Regions from separate parts of the Streptomyces sp. NPDC047880 genome, predicted to be linked through region 2. Evidence: riboswitches for the same ligand, from Rfam matches in the RefSeq annotation. Region 2 holds a riboswitch; the other holds the start of a gene.

Region 1 (4,407 bases), on a different contig from region 2:
TCGCCAACGCGGACTCCGAGCAGTCCCTGGTCGGTGCCTCAGGGGCGATCTCGGCGGTCCTCGGTGCGTTCCTGTACCTGTTTCCCCGTGCCCGGGTGACCAGTCTCCTGCCGTTCCTGTTCTTCCTGCCGGTGCGCTTCCCGGCGTGGGTCGTGCTGCCGTTCTGGGCGGCGCTGCAGTGGCTGGCGGCGGGGCGGGCCTCGGACGGGCCGGGGGTGGCCTACCTGGCCCACCTGATCGGCTTCGGTCTGGGCTTCGGCTACGCGTCGGTCCGCTACGGCCGCCCCACCGGCCCCACTAGAGTGAGGGCCGCCCCTGCACCGGCTCCCGAGGGAGAGAACCAGCCGTGATCACCGCGATCGTCCTGATCAAGACCAGCGTGGACCGGATCCCCGAGATCGCCGAGTCGATCGCGGCGCTGGACAGCGTCAGCGAGGTCTTCTCCGTCACCGGCACCTACGACCTGATCGCGATGGTCCGGGTGCGCGAGCACGAGGACCTCGCGGAGGTCATCCCCGGCCGGATCAGCAAGATCCCCGGGGTGGAGGGGACGGACACGCACGTGGCGTTCCGCACGTACTCGCAGCACGACCTGGAGGCGGCGTTCTCGATCGGCCTGGACAACTAGGGTCTGCCGTCAGGATCACGCCGCGGACGCGTGGGGCCGGCACCGGACAGCACCGCTACTTTCCTGCGGCCTGATCCGAACGACGGACCCCGGCCCCCGCCGCCGGGGCCCACGCCCCGGCGGCGGGGGCCGGATCAGGCGGAGGTGTCCGGCACGCAGCGGCCGTCCTCGGTGCGGTACTTCCACTTCGCCCCGTCCGTCACGAGCTCCTGCACCGCCCGCACGAACCGCTCCACGTGCTCGTCGGGGGTGCCCGCGCCGAAGCTGACCCGGATGGCGTTGAGCGACTTCTCCCCGGCTGCGGCCTCGGGCGACCCGCACTCGCCCTGCGCCTGCGGGTCGCTGCCGAGCAGCGTGCGCAGCAGCGGGTGGGCGCAGAACAGCCCGTCCCGCACGCCGATGCCGTACTCGGCGGACAGGGCGGCGGCGAAGTGGGAGCTGTTCCAGCCCTCGACGACGAAGGAGAGCACGCCCACGCGCGGCGCGTCGTCCCCGAAGAGGGACAGGAACCGCACCTCGGGGACGCCGGCGAGGCCCTCGCGCACCGTGCGGACCAGGTGCTGCTCACGGGCGACGAGGGTGTCGAAGCCCGCTTCGGTCAGCGCCTTGCAGGCCGAGGCGACGGCGTAGGCGCCGATGACGTTGGGCGAGCCGGCCTCGTGGCGCGCGGCGCCGTCGTGCCACTCCACGTCCACTCCCCCGTCCTGGCGCCGGCTGACCTTGCGGCTGGCGCCGCCGCCCGCGAGGTACGGCTCGGCCGCGCGCAGCCAGTCGGCCCGCCCGGCCAGGACACCGGAGCCGAAGGGCGCGTACAGCTTGTGCCCGGAGAAGGCGACCCAGTCGACGTCGAGGTCCGTGACGGAGACGGGGTGGTGCGGGGCCAGCTGGGCGGCGTCGAGCACGATCCGCGCGCCGTGGGCGTGCGCGGCCGCGGCGAGCTCCCGCACGGGCCACAGCTCGCCGGTGACGTTGGAGGCGCCGGTGACACAGACGAGGGCCGGTCCGTAGGGGTCCCGGTCGGCGAGGGCGCGCTCCAGGGTCTCGACGGCCTGCCGGGGGCTGCTCGGGGCGTCCAGGTAGGTGACCTGCGCGTTCCGCCACGGCAGCAGGGAGGCGTGGTGCTCGCTCTCGTAGACGAAGACCTGGCAGCCGGCGGGGAGCGCGGCGGCGAGGAGGTTGAGGGAGTCGGTGGTCGACCGGGTGAACACGACCTGGTCGTCCGCGCGGCAGCCGAGGAACTCGGCGACGGTCCGGCGGGCGTTCTCGAACAGGTCGGTCGACAGCTGGGACAGATATCCGGCACCGCGGTGCACGCTGCCGTAGTACGGCGCGTAGGCGGCGACGTCGTCCCAGACCCGCTGGAGCGCCGGGGCGCTGGCGGCGTAGTCGAGCGCGGCGTAGGTGACCTCACCGCCGGTCACGAGCGGCACGGTGACATCTCGCCCCAGAACGGGCAGCGGGGCACAAACGGACTGGTCGGCGGCAAGGGTGGAGACGGACATGACGGAACTCCCGTGAAGGCAGGTGGAATCCGCCCGCGAGCGCGCACGGCTCGAGCGGGGGTGAAAGGAGAAAAGGGGATGCGGAGGCGGGGCTCTGCGGCCCTATCGCATTCGCTGGTTCACGGAAGACTCCTCGTCACGCGCTTGCCGCAGACCTCGCTGCCTGCGGCCCGGTCTTCACCCGGGGCACCCCGCCACGGACGGAGGGTTGCCGGACAGTCGGCCGGGGCCTCATGACTGTCACTCATGACCTGTTCAGGAACGTACGCGAAAAGATCGGCGCCCCGCAACCCGAGTCCGGATCGCGGGACGCCGTACGGGATCCGCTACGCGTTGCTCGCGGCCACCCAGCGCTCCAGCGTGCGCTTGGCCGCCCCCGAGTCGATCGACTCGGCCGCCTTCGTCATCGCGGCGCGGATCTGCTCGGCCAGGGGCGCGGCCGTGGGCTTCAGGGCCACCAGGGCCGCGGCCGAGTTCAGCAGCACCGCCTCGCGGACCGGGCCTCTCTCGCCGTCCAGCAGGCGGCGGGCGACCTCGGCGTTGTAGGAGGCGTCGGCACCGCGCAGCGCCTCCACGGGGACCAGTTCGAGGCCCACGTCACGCGGGTCGAAGGCCTCCTCGGTGACCTTGCCGTCCCGGACGATCCACACCCGGGAGGTCGCCGTGGTGGTCAGTTCGTCGAGGCCGTCGTCGCCCCGGAAGACCAGGGACGAGTTGCCGCGCTCGGCGAAGACGCCCGCGACGATCGGCGCCATGCGAGGGTCCGCCACCCCGACGGCCTGGGCGCGGACCCGGGCCGGGTTGGTGAGCGGGCCGAGGGCGTTGAACACCGTGCGGATGCCCAACTGGCCGCGGGCGGCGCCCGCGTGCCGCAGCGCCGGGTGGAACTTCACCGCGAAGCAGAAGGTGATCCCGGCCTCCTCGGCGACCTGTGTGACCCGGTGCAGGGGCAGCTCCAGGTTGACGCCGAGCTTCTCCAGCACGTCGGAGGCCCCGGACGCCGAGGACGCGGCCCGGTTGCCGTGCTTGACGACCTTCGCCCCGGTGCCGGCGACCACGATCGAGGACATCGTGGAGATGTTGACCGTCTTCGCGCCGTCGCCGCCGGTGCCGACGATGTCGACCGTCGCGCCGGGCACCTCGATCACGTTGGCGTGCGCGTACATCGTGCGGACCAGGCCGTTGATCTCCTCGACGGTCTCGCCCTTGGCCCGCAGGGCCACGACGAACCCGGCGATCTGCGCCTCGGTCGCCTCGCCGCGCATGATCCGGTCCATCGCCCAGGCGGTGTCGTCCGCGCTCAGGTGCCTGCCGTCCAGCAGGCCGTTCAGCAGCAGGGGCCAGGAGCGGCCCGCCGCGGTGTCGCCTCCAGCGGGGGTCACAGCGCTCATAAGCCGCTCCAGGGTCAGGCGTCCCGCACCACGGGACGAGATTCTCAACGGGGTCCACCCTATCCAGCCCGGGGCAGGGCGAAGGGCCCCGTCCGATCATCGGACGGGACCCTTCTGTGGCGTGGCGAAGCAGTGATCAGTGGTGGCCGTGGCCGCTCGTGATCTCCCGGTACTCCTCGGCGGTGGGCTTCGGGATCTGGGAACCCTCGCCGTAGTAGGCGTCGCTGAGCTTGGCGCGCAGCTTCTCGGAACCCTTCACCTTGCGCTCGACACCGTTCTCGTCGACCGTCGGGCCGATCTCGGCCGGCTTGTACTGCTCGTGCGCCGTGAGCGTGTACATCTGCTCCTGGCTGAGCGGCTCGTGCACCTCGATGAACTCACCGTGCGGCAGGCGCTTGATGATGCCCGACTCGCGGCCGTGCAGCACCTTCTCCTTGTCCCGGCGCTGCAGGCCGAGGCAGATGCGCTTGGTGACGACGAAGGCGAGGACCGGGCCGAGGAAGAACCCGATCCGGACGAACCAGGTCACCGAGTTGATCGACAGGTGGAAGTGCGTGGCGACGATGTCGTTGCCACCGCCGATCAGCATGATGATGTAGCCGGTGACCCAGGCGACACCCACACCGGTGCGGGTCGGGGCGTTGCGCGGCCGGTCCAGGATGTGGTGCTCGCGCTTGTCCCCGGTGACCCAGGACTCGATGAACGGGTACAGGGCGATGATCGCGAGGAAGACACCGAAGAGCACCAGCGGGATGAACACGCCCAGGACGAGCGTGTGACCCCAGAAGTTGATCTCCCAGCCCGGCATCGCCCGGATCAGACCCTCGGCGAAGCCCATGTACCAGTCGGGCTGGGCACCGGTCGACACCTGGTCGGGCCGGTACGG
Region 2 (4,407 bases):
CCACACAGAATTGCCCCCTCCGCTTCTCTCACGGAGGGGGCAATTCGATAAACTCTCAGTGACTGTCGTTACCGAAGGTAACAATCGAGTCGGCCGACCGGATCAGCCACCCGCGACGGCGGGAATGATCGACACACCGGCACCGTCCGGCGTCGCCGTCTCCAGACCCTGCTCGAAGCGCACGTCGTCGTCGTTGACGTACACGTTGACGAACCGGCGCAGCTTGCCCTGGTCGTCGAGCACCCGGGCGGCGATCCCGGTGTGGTTCTTCTCCAGATCGGCGATGACCTCGCCGAGGTTCGCCCCCTCGGCGGCGACCTCGGCCTGCCCGCCGGTGTAGGTACGCAGGATGGTGGGGATCCGAACGGTGACGCTCATCGGAATATGACCTCCGGTTTCGATTGAGCTACGGCTGGGGCGCGTCCCTGGGGGCGCGGGGAACTGCGCGACCAGCCCCCACCGGCCCGCAGCGATCGACGATCAGACGAGCCCGGCCTCGCGGAACGAGTCCAAGTTGGGCCGGATGGTCGCGGTCAGCCCGGTGCCGGCCACCGCGTCCAGCGTCTTGAGGCCGTCTCCGGTGTTGAGCACGACGGTGGTCTTGGTGGGGTCGAGCGCCCCGCTCTCGACCAACTTCTTGGTCACCCCCACCGTCACCCCACCGGCGGTCTCCGCGAAGATCCCCTCGGTCCGCGCAAGGATCTTGATCGCGTCGACGACCTGCTCGTCGTTCACGTCCTCCACCGCACCACCGGTCCGCCGCGCGATGTCCAGCACGTACGGCCCGTCCGCCGGGTTGCCGATGGCGAGGGACTTGGCGATGGTGTCCGGCTTCTGCGGGCGCACCACGTCGTGCCCGGCCTTGAACGCCGTGGACACCGGGGAGCAGCCGAGCGCCTGCGCGCCGAAGATCTTGTACGGCTTGTCCTCGACCAGACCGAGCTTGATCAGCTCCTGCAGACCCTTGTCGATCTTCGTGAGCTGCGAACCGGAGGCGATCGGCACCACGATCTGGTCCGGCAGCCGCCAGCCGAGCTGCTCGCAGATCTCGTACGCGAGGGTCTTCGACCCCTCCGCGTAGTACGGCCGCAGGTTGACGTTGACGAAGCCCCAGCCCTCACCGGCCGGGTCGCCGATCAGCTCGGAGCAGAAGCGGTTCACGTCGTCGTAGTTGCCCTCGATGCCGACGAGCTCACCGCCGTAGACCGCGGCCATGACGACCTTGCCCTGCTCCAGGTCGTGCGGGATGAACACGCAGGAGCGGAAGCCGGCGCGGGCCGCCGCGGCACCCACCGCACCGGCGAGGTTGCCGGTGGACGAGCAGGAGAGCGTGGTGAAGCCGAAGGCGCGGGCGGCCTCCAGGGCCTGGGCGACGACCCGGTCCTTGAAGGAGTGCGTCGGGTTGCCGGAGTCGTCCTTGACGAACAGCTTGCCGGCGTCGACGCCCAGCTCACGCGCGAGGTTGTCGGCCTTGACGAGCTTGGTCCAGCCCGGGTTGATGTTCGGCTTGTCCGCCACGTCGGCCGGGACCGGCAGCAGCGGGGCGTAGCGCCAGATGTTCGCGGGCCCCGCTTCGATGCGCTTGCGGAGCTCCTCGGTGTCGTAGCCCGAGAAGTCGTAGGCGATCTCCAGCGGGCCGAAACACTCCTCGCACGCGAAGACCGGGCCGAGGGGTACGCGGTGACCGCACTCACGGCAGCTGAGGGCAGCCGCGGGACCGAGGTCTACGGTGGAGTCAGTGGTGCTTGCAACAGTCTGCACAGCCATGTGAGGCGAGGCCCTTTCTCCTCATCTTCCTCACGACGCATCTCGCCGTGAGACGGATTTGGCACCTTCCCTAGCCGGGAGCCTCGCGCAGTGGTCGCCAATGACCTACGAGTACCGACTGGAGGGTTGCCGGGGCTTCATCGGGCCGTTTCCCTCTGCCCCTCTGGATGAGCTGTATGCGGTTGTAAAGGCGGGTGACCCCGGACATGCGATGGTCATCCGCGTTGTTCAAGACTGTAACCGACGACCAGGACAATTGAGATAGTCGTCCGAACCGCGAGATGGATCACTCCGTCCCGCCCGGAGCACGCAGAGGAGCCGCCACGGTGCTGGAAGAAGTCGAGCGCTGGCTGAGCACCCGTTCCTGGTCCGCGAACGATCGCCCGCTCCACCAGATCCTCGCAGCGAAGCAGCGCACCGGCCAGACGGTCAGTGTGGTGCTGCCCGCGCTGAACGAGGAGGCGACGGTCGGTGACATCGCCTCCGTCATCCGCCACGACCTGATGCGCCAGGTCCCGCTCGTCGACGAGCTGGTCGTCGTCGACTCGGGGTCGACCGACCGCACGTCGGAGGTCGCCGCCGCCGCGGGCGCGCGGGTGGTGCACCGGGACGCGATACTCCCGCGCCTGCCCGCCGTGCCCGGCAAGGGCGAGGTGCTGTGGCGATCGCTGCTCGTCACCCGCGGGGACATCGTCTGCTTCGTCGACGCGGACCTCAGGGACTTCTCGTCCGACTTCGTCTCGGGAATCGTGGGCCCGCTGCTCACGGACCCGGACGTGGACCTGGTGAAGGCCATGTACGACCGCCCGCTGGCCACGGAATCCGATTCGCTCGCCCCCGGCAAGACCTCCGGGCAGGGCGGCCGGGTCACCGAGCTGATGGCCCGCCCGCTGCTCAACATGCACTGGCCGCGGCTGGCCGGCTTCGTGCAGCCGCTCGGCGGCGAGTACGCGGCCCGCCGGTCCCTGCTGGAGCAGCTGCCGTTCCCGGTCGGGTACGGCGTCGAGCTGGGCATGCTGGTCGACGCGCTGCACCTGGCGGGTCTGGACGCCCTCGCCCAGGTGGACGTGGGCGTGCGCAAGCACCGGCACCAGGACGGGCAGGCGCTGGGCCGGATGGCCGCCGCGATCTACCGCACGGCCCAGCTGCGGCTGGCCCGCGGTCACCTGATCCGGCCGTCCCTGACCCAGTTCGAGCGGGGCGAGGACGGCTTCGAACCGCGGACGTACTCCGTGGACACCGAAGAGCGTCCGCCCATGGTGGAGATCGCCGAGTACCAGGCGCGGAAGGCTGCCTGACCGGGCGGTTTTCGGCCGGGCGCGGCAGATCCGCACGTTTGAGCGTTCGGGGGGCGGGCTAGGTTGAGGCTTATGGCTTCGACGAACGGTACTGCGCAGGTGCTGGTGGCCTCCAACCGGGGTCCCGTCTCGTACACGGTGGGCGAGGACGGTTCGCTGGACGCCAAACGGGGCGGCGGCGGGCTGGTCTCCGGGCTCTCCGCGATCGGCTCGGACGCGGACGCGCTGTGGGTGTGCTCGGCGCTCTCCGACGGCGACCGGGAGGCGGTGCGGCGCGGCGTCGGCGAGGACGGCGTGCGGATGCTGGACATCCCGGCCGACGTGCACGCCGACGCGTACAACGGCATCGCCAACTCGGTCCTGTGGTTCGTGCACCACATGCTCTACCAGACGCCTCTGGAGCCCGTCTTCGACGCGGAGTTCCGGCGGCAGTGGGCGTCCTACGAGGCGTACAACCGGGCGTTCGCCGAGGCGCTGGCCGAGGAGGCCGCCCGGGGCGCGGCGGTGGTGGTGCAGGACTACCACCTGACGCTGGTGCCGGGCATGCTCCGCGAGCTGCGGCCCGACCTGCGCATCGGGCACTTCTCGCACACGCCGTGGGCGCCGCCCGAGTACTTCCGGATGCTGCCGGACGACGTGGCCGGGCAGGTGCTGCGCGGCATGCTGGGCGCGGACCGTCTGGGCTTCCTCACCGAGCGCTGGGCGGAGGCGTTCACCGAGTGCGCCGAGCGGTTCGCGGGCGGGCTCGGCGGCACCCGGGTCGGGGTGCACGGCCTCGGCGCCGACGCCGACTTCCTGCGCAAGCGGGCCCACGAGCCGGACGTCGAGGAGCGGATCACCGCGCTGCGGCAGGAGATCGGCGAAGGCCGCCGCACCATCGTCCGGGTGGACCGCACCGAGCTGTCCAAGAACATCGTGCGCGGCCTGCTGGCCTACCGCCGCCTCCTGGAGGCCCACGCCGAGTGGCGCGAGCGGGTGGTGCACGTCGCCTTCGCCTACCCCTCCCGGCAGGACCTCGCGGTGTACCGGGACTACACGGCCGAGGTGCAGCGGCTCGCGGACGAGATCAACGCCGAGTACGGCACGCCCGGGTGGACCCCGGTCCTCCTCAACCTCAAGGACGACTTCGCCCGCTCGCTGGCCGCCTACCGGCTGGCCGACGTGGCCCTCGTCAACCCCATCCGCGACGGCATGAACCTCGTCGCCAAGGAGGTCCCGGTGGTCTCCGACGCGGGCTGCGCGCTGGTGCTGTCCCGGGAGGCCGGGGCGCACGAGGAGCTGGGCGAGGACGCGATCACCGTGAACCCCTACGACGTGACGGGCACGGCGGCCGCCCTGCACG

What was found. Region 2 has a riboswitch for S-adenosylmethionine ahead of thrC (threonine synthase). Riboswitches for the same ligand answer to the same signal wherever they lie in the genome.
Region 1: another riboswitch for S-adenosylmethionine. It lies ahead of AB0937_RS05845 (aminotransferase class V-fold PLP-dependent enzyme); the one in region 2 lies ahead of thrC (threonine synthase).

The regions. Positions count from the first base shown of each region.
Region 1 is NZ_JBEZOK010000002.1:426,307-430,713, forward strand. It holds gene AB0937_RS05835 (rhomboid family intramembrane serine protease) at 1-350, shown strand, start outside; gene AB0937_RS05840 (Lrp/AsnC ligand binding domain-containing protein) at 347-628, shown strand; gene AB0937_RS05845 (aminotransferase class V-fold PLP-dependent enzyme) at 763-2,130, opposite strand; SAM riboswitch class IV at 2,266-2,382, opposite strand; gene trpD (anthranilate phosphoribosyltransferase) at 2,457-3,521, opposite strand; gene AB0937_RS05855 (cytochrome bc complex cytochrome b subunit) at 3,658-4,407, opposite strand, start outside.
Region 2 is NZ_JBEZOK010000005.1:146,361-150,767, reverse strand. It holds gene AB0937_RS10450 (MoaD/ThiS family protein) at 103-378, opposite strand; gene thrC (threonine synthase) at 481-1,767, opposite strand; SAM riboswitch class I at 1,786-1,941, opposite strand; gene AB0937_RS10440 (glucosyl-3-phosphoglycerate synthase) at 2,094-3,065, shown strand; gene AB0937_RS10435 (trehalose-6-phosphate synthase) at 3,138-4,407, shown strand, end outside.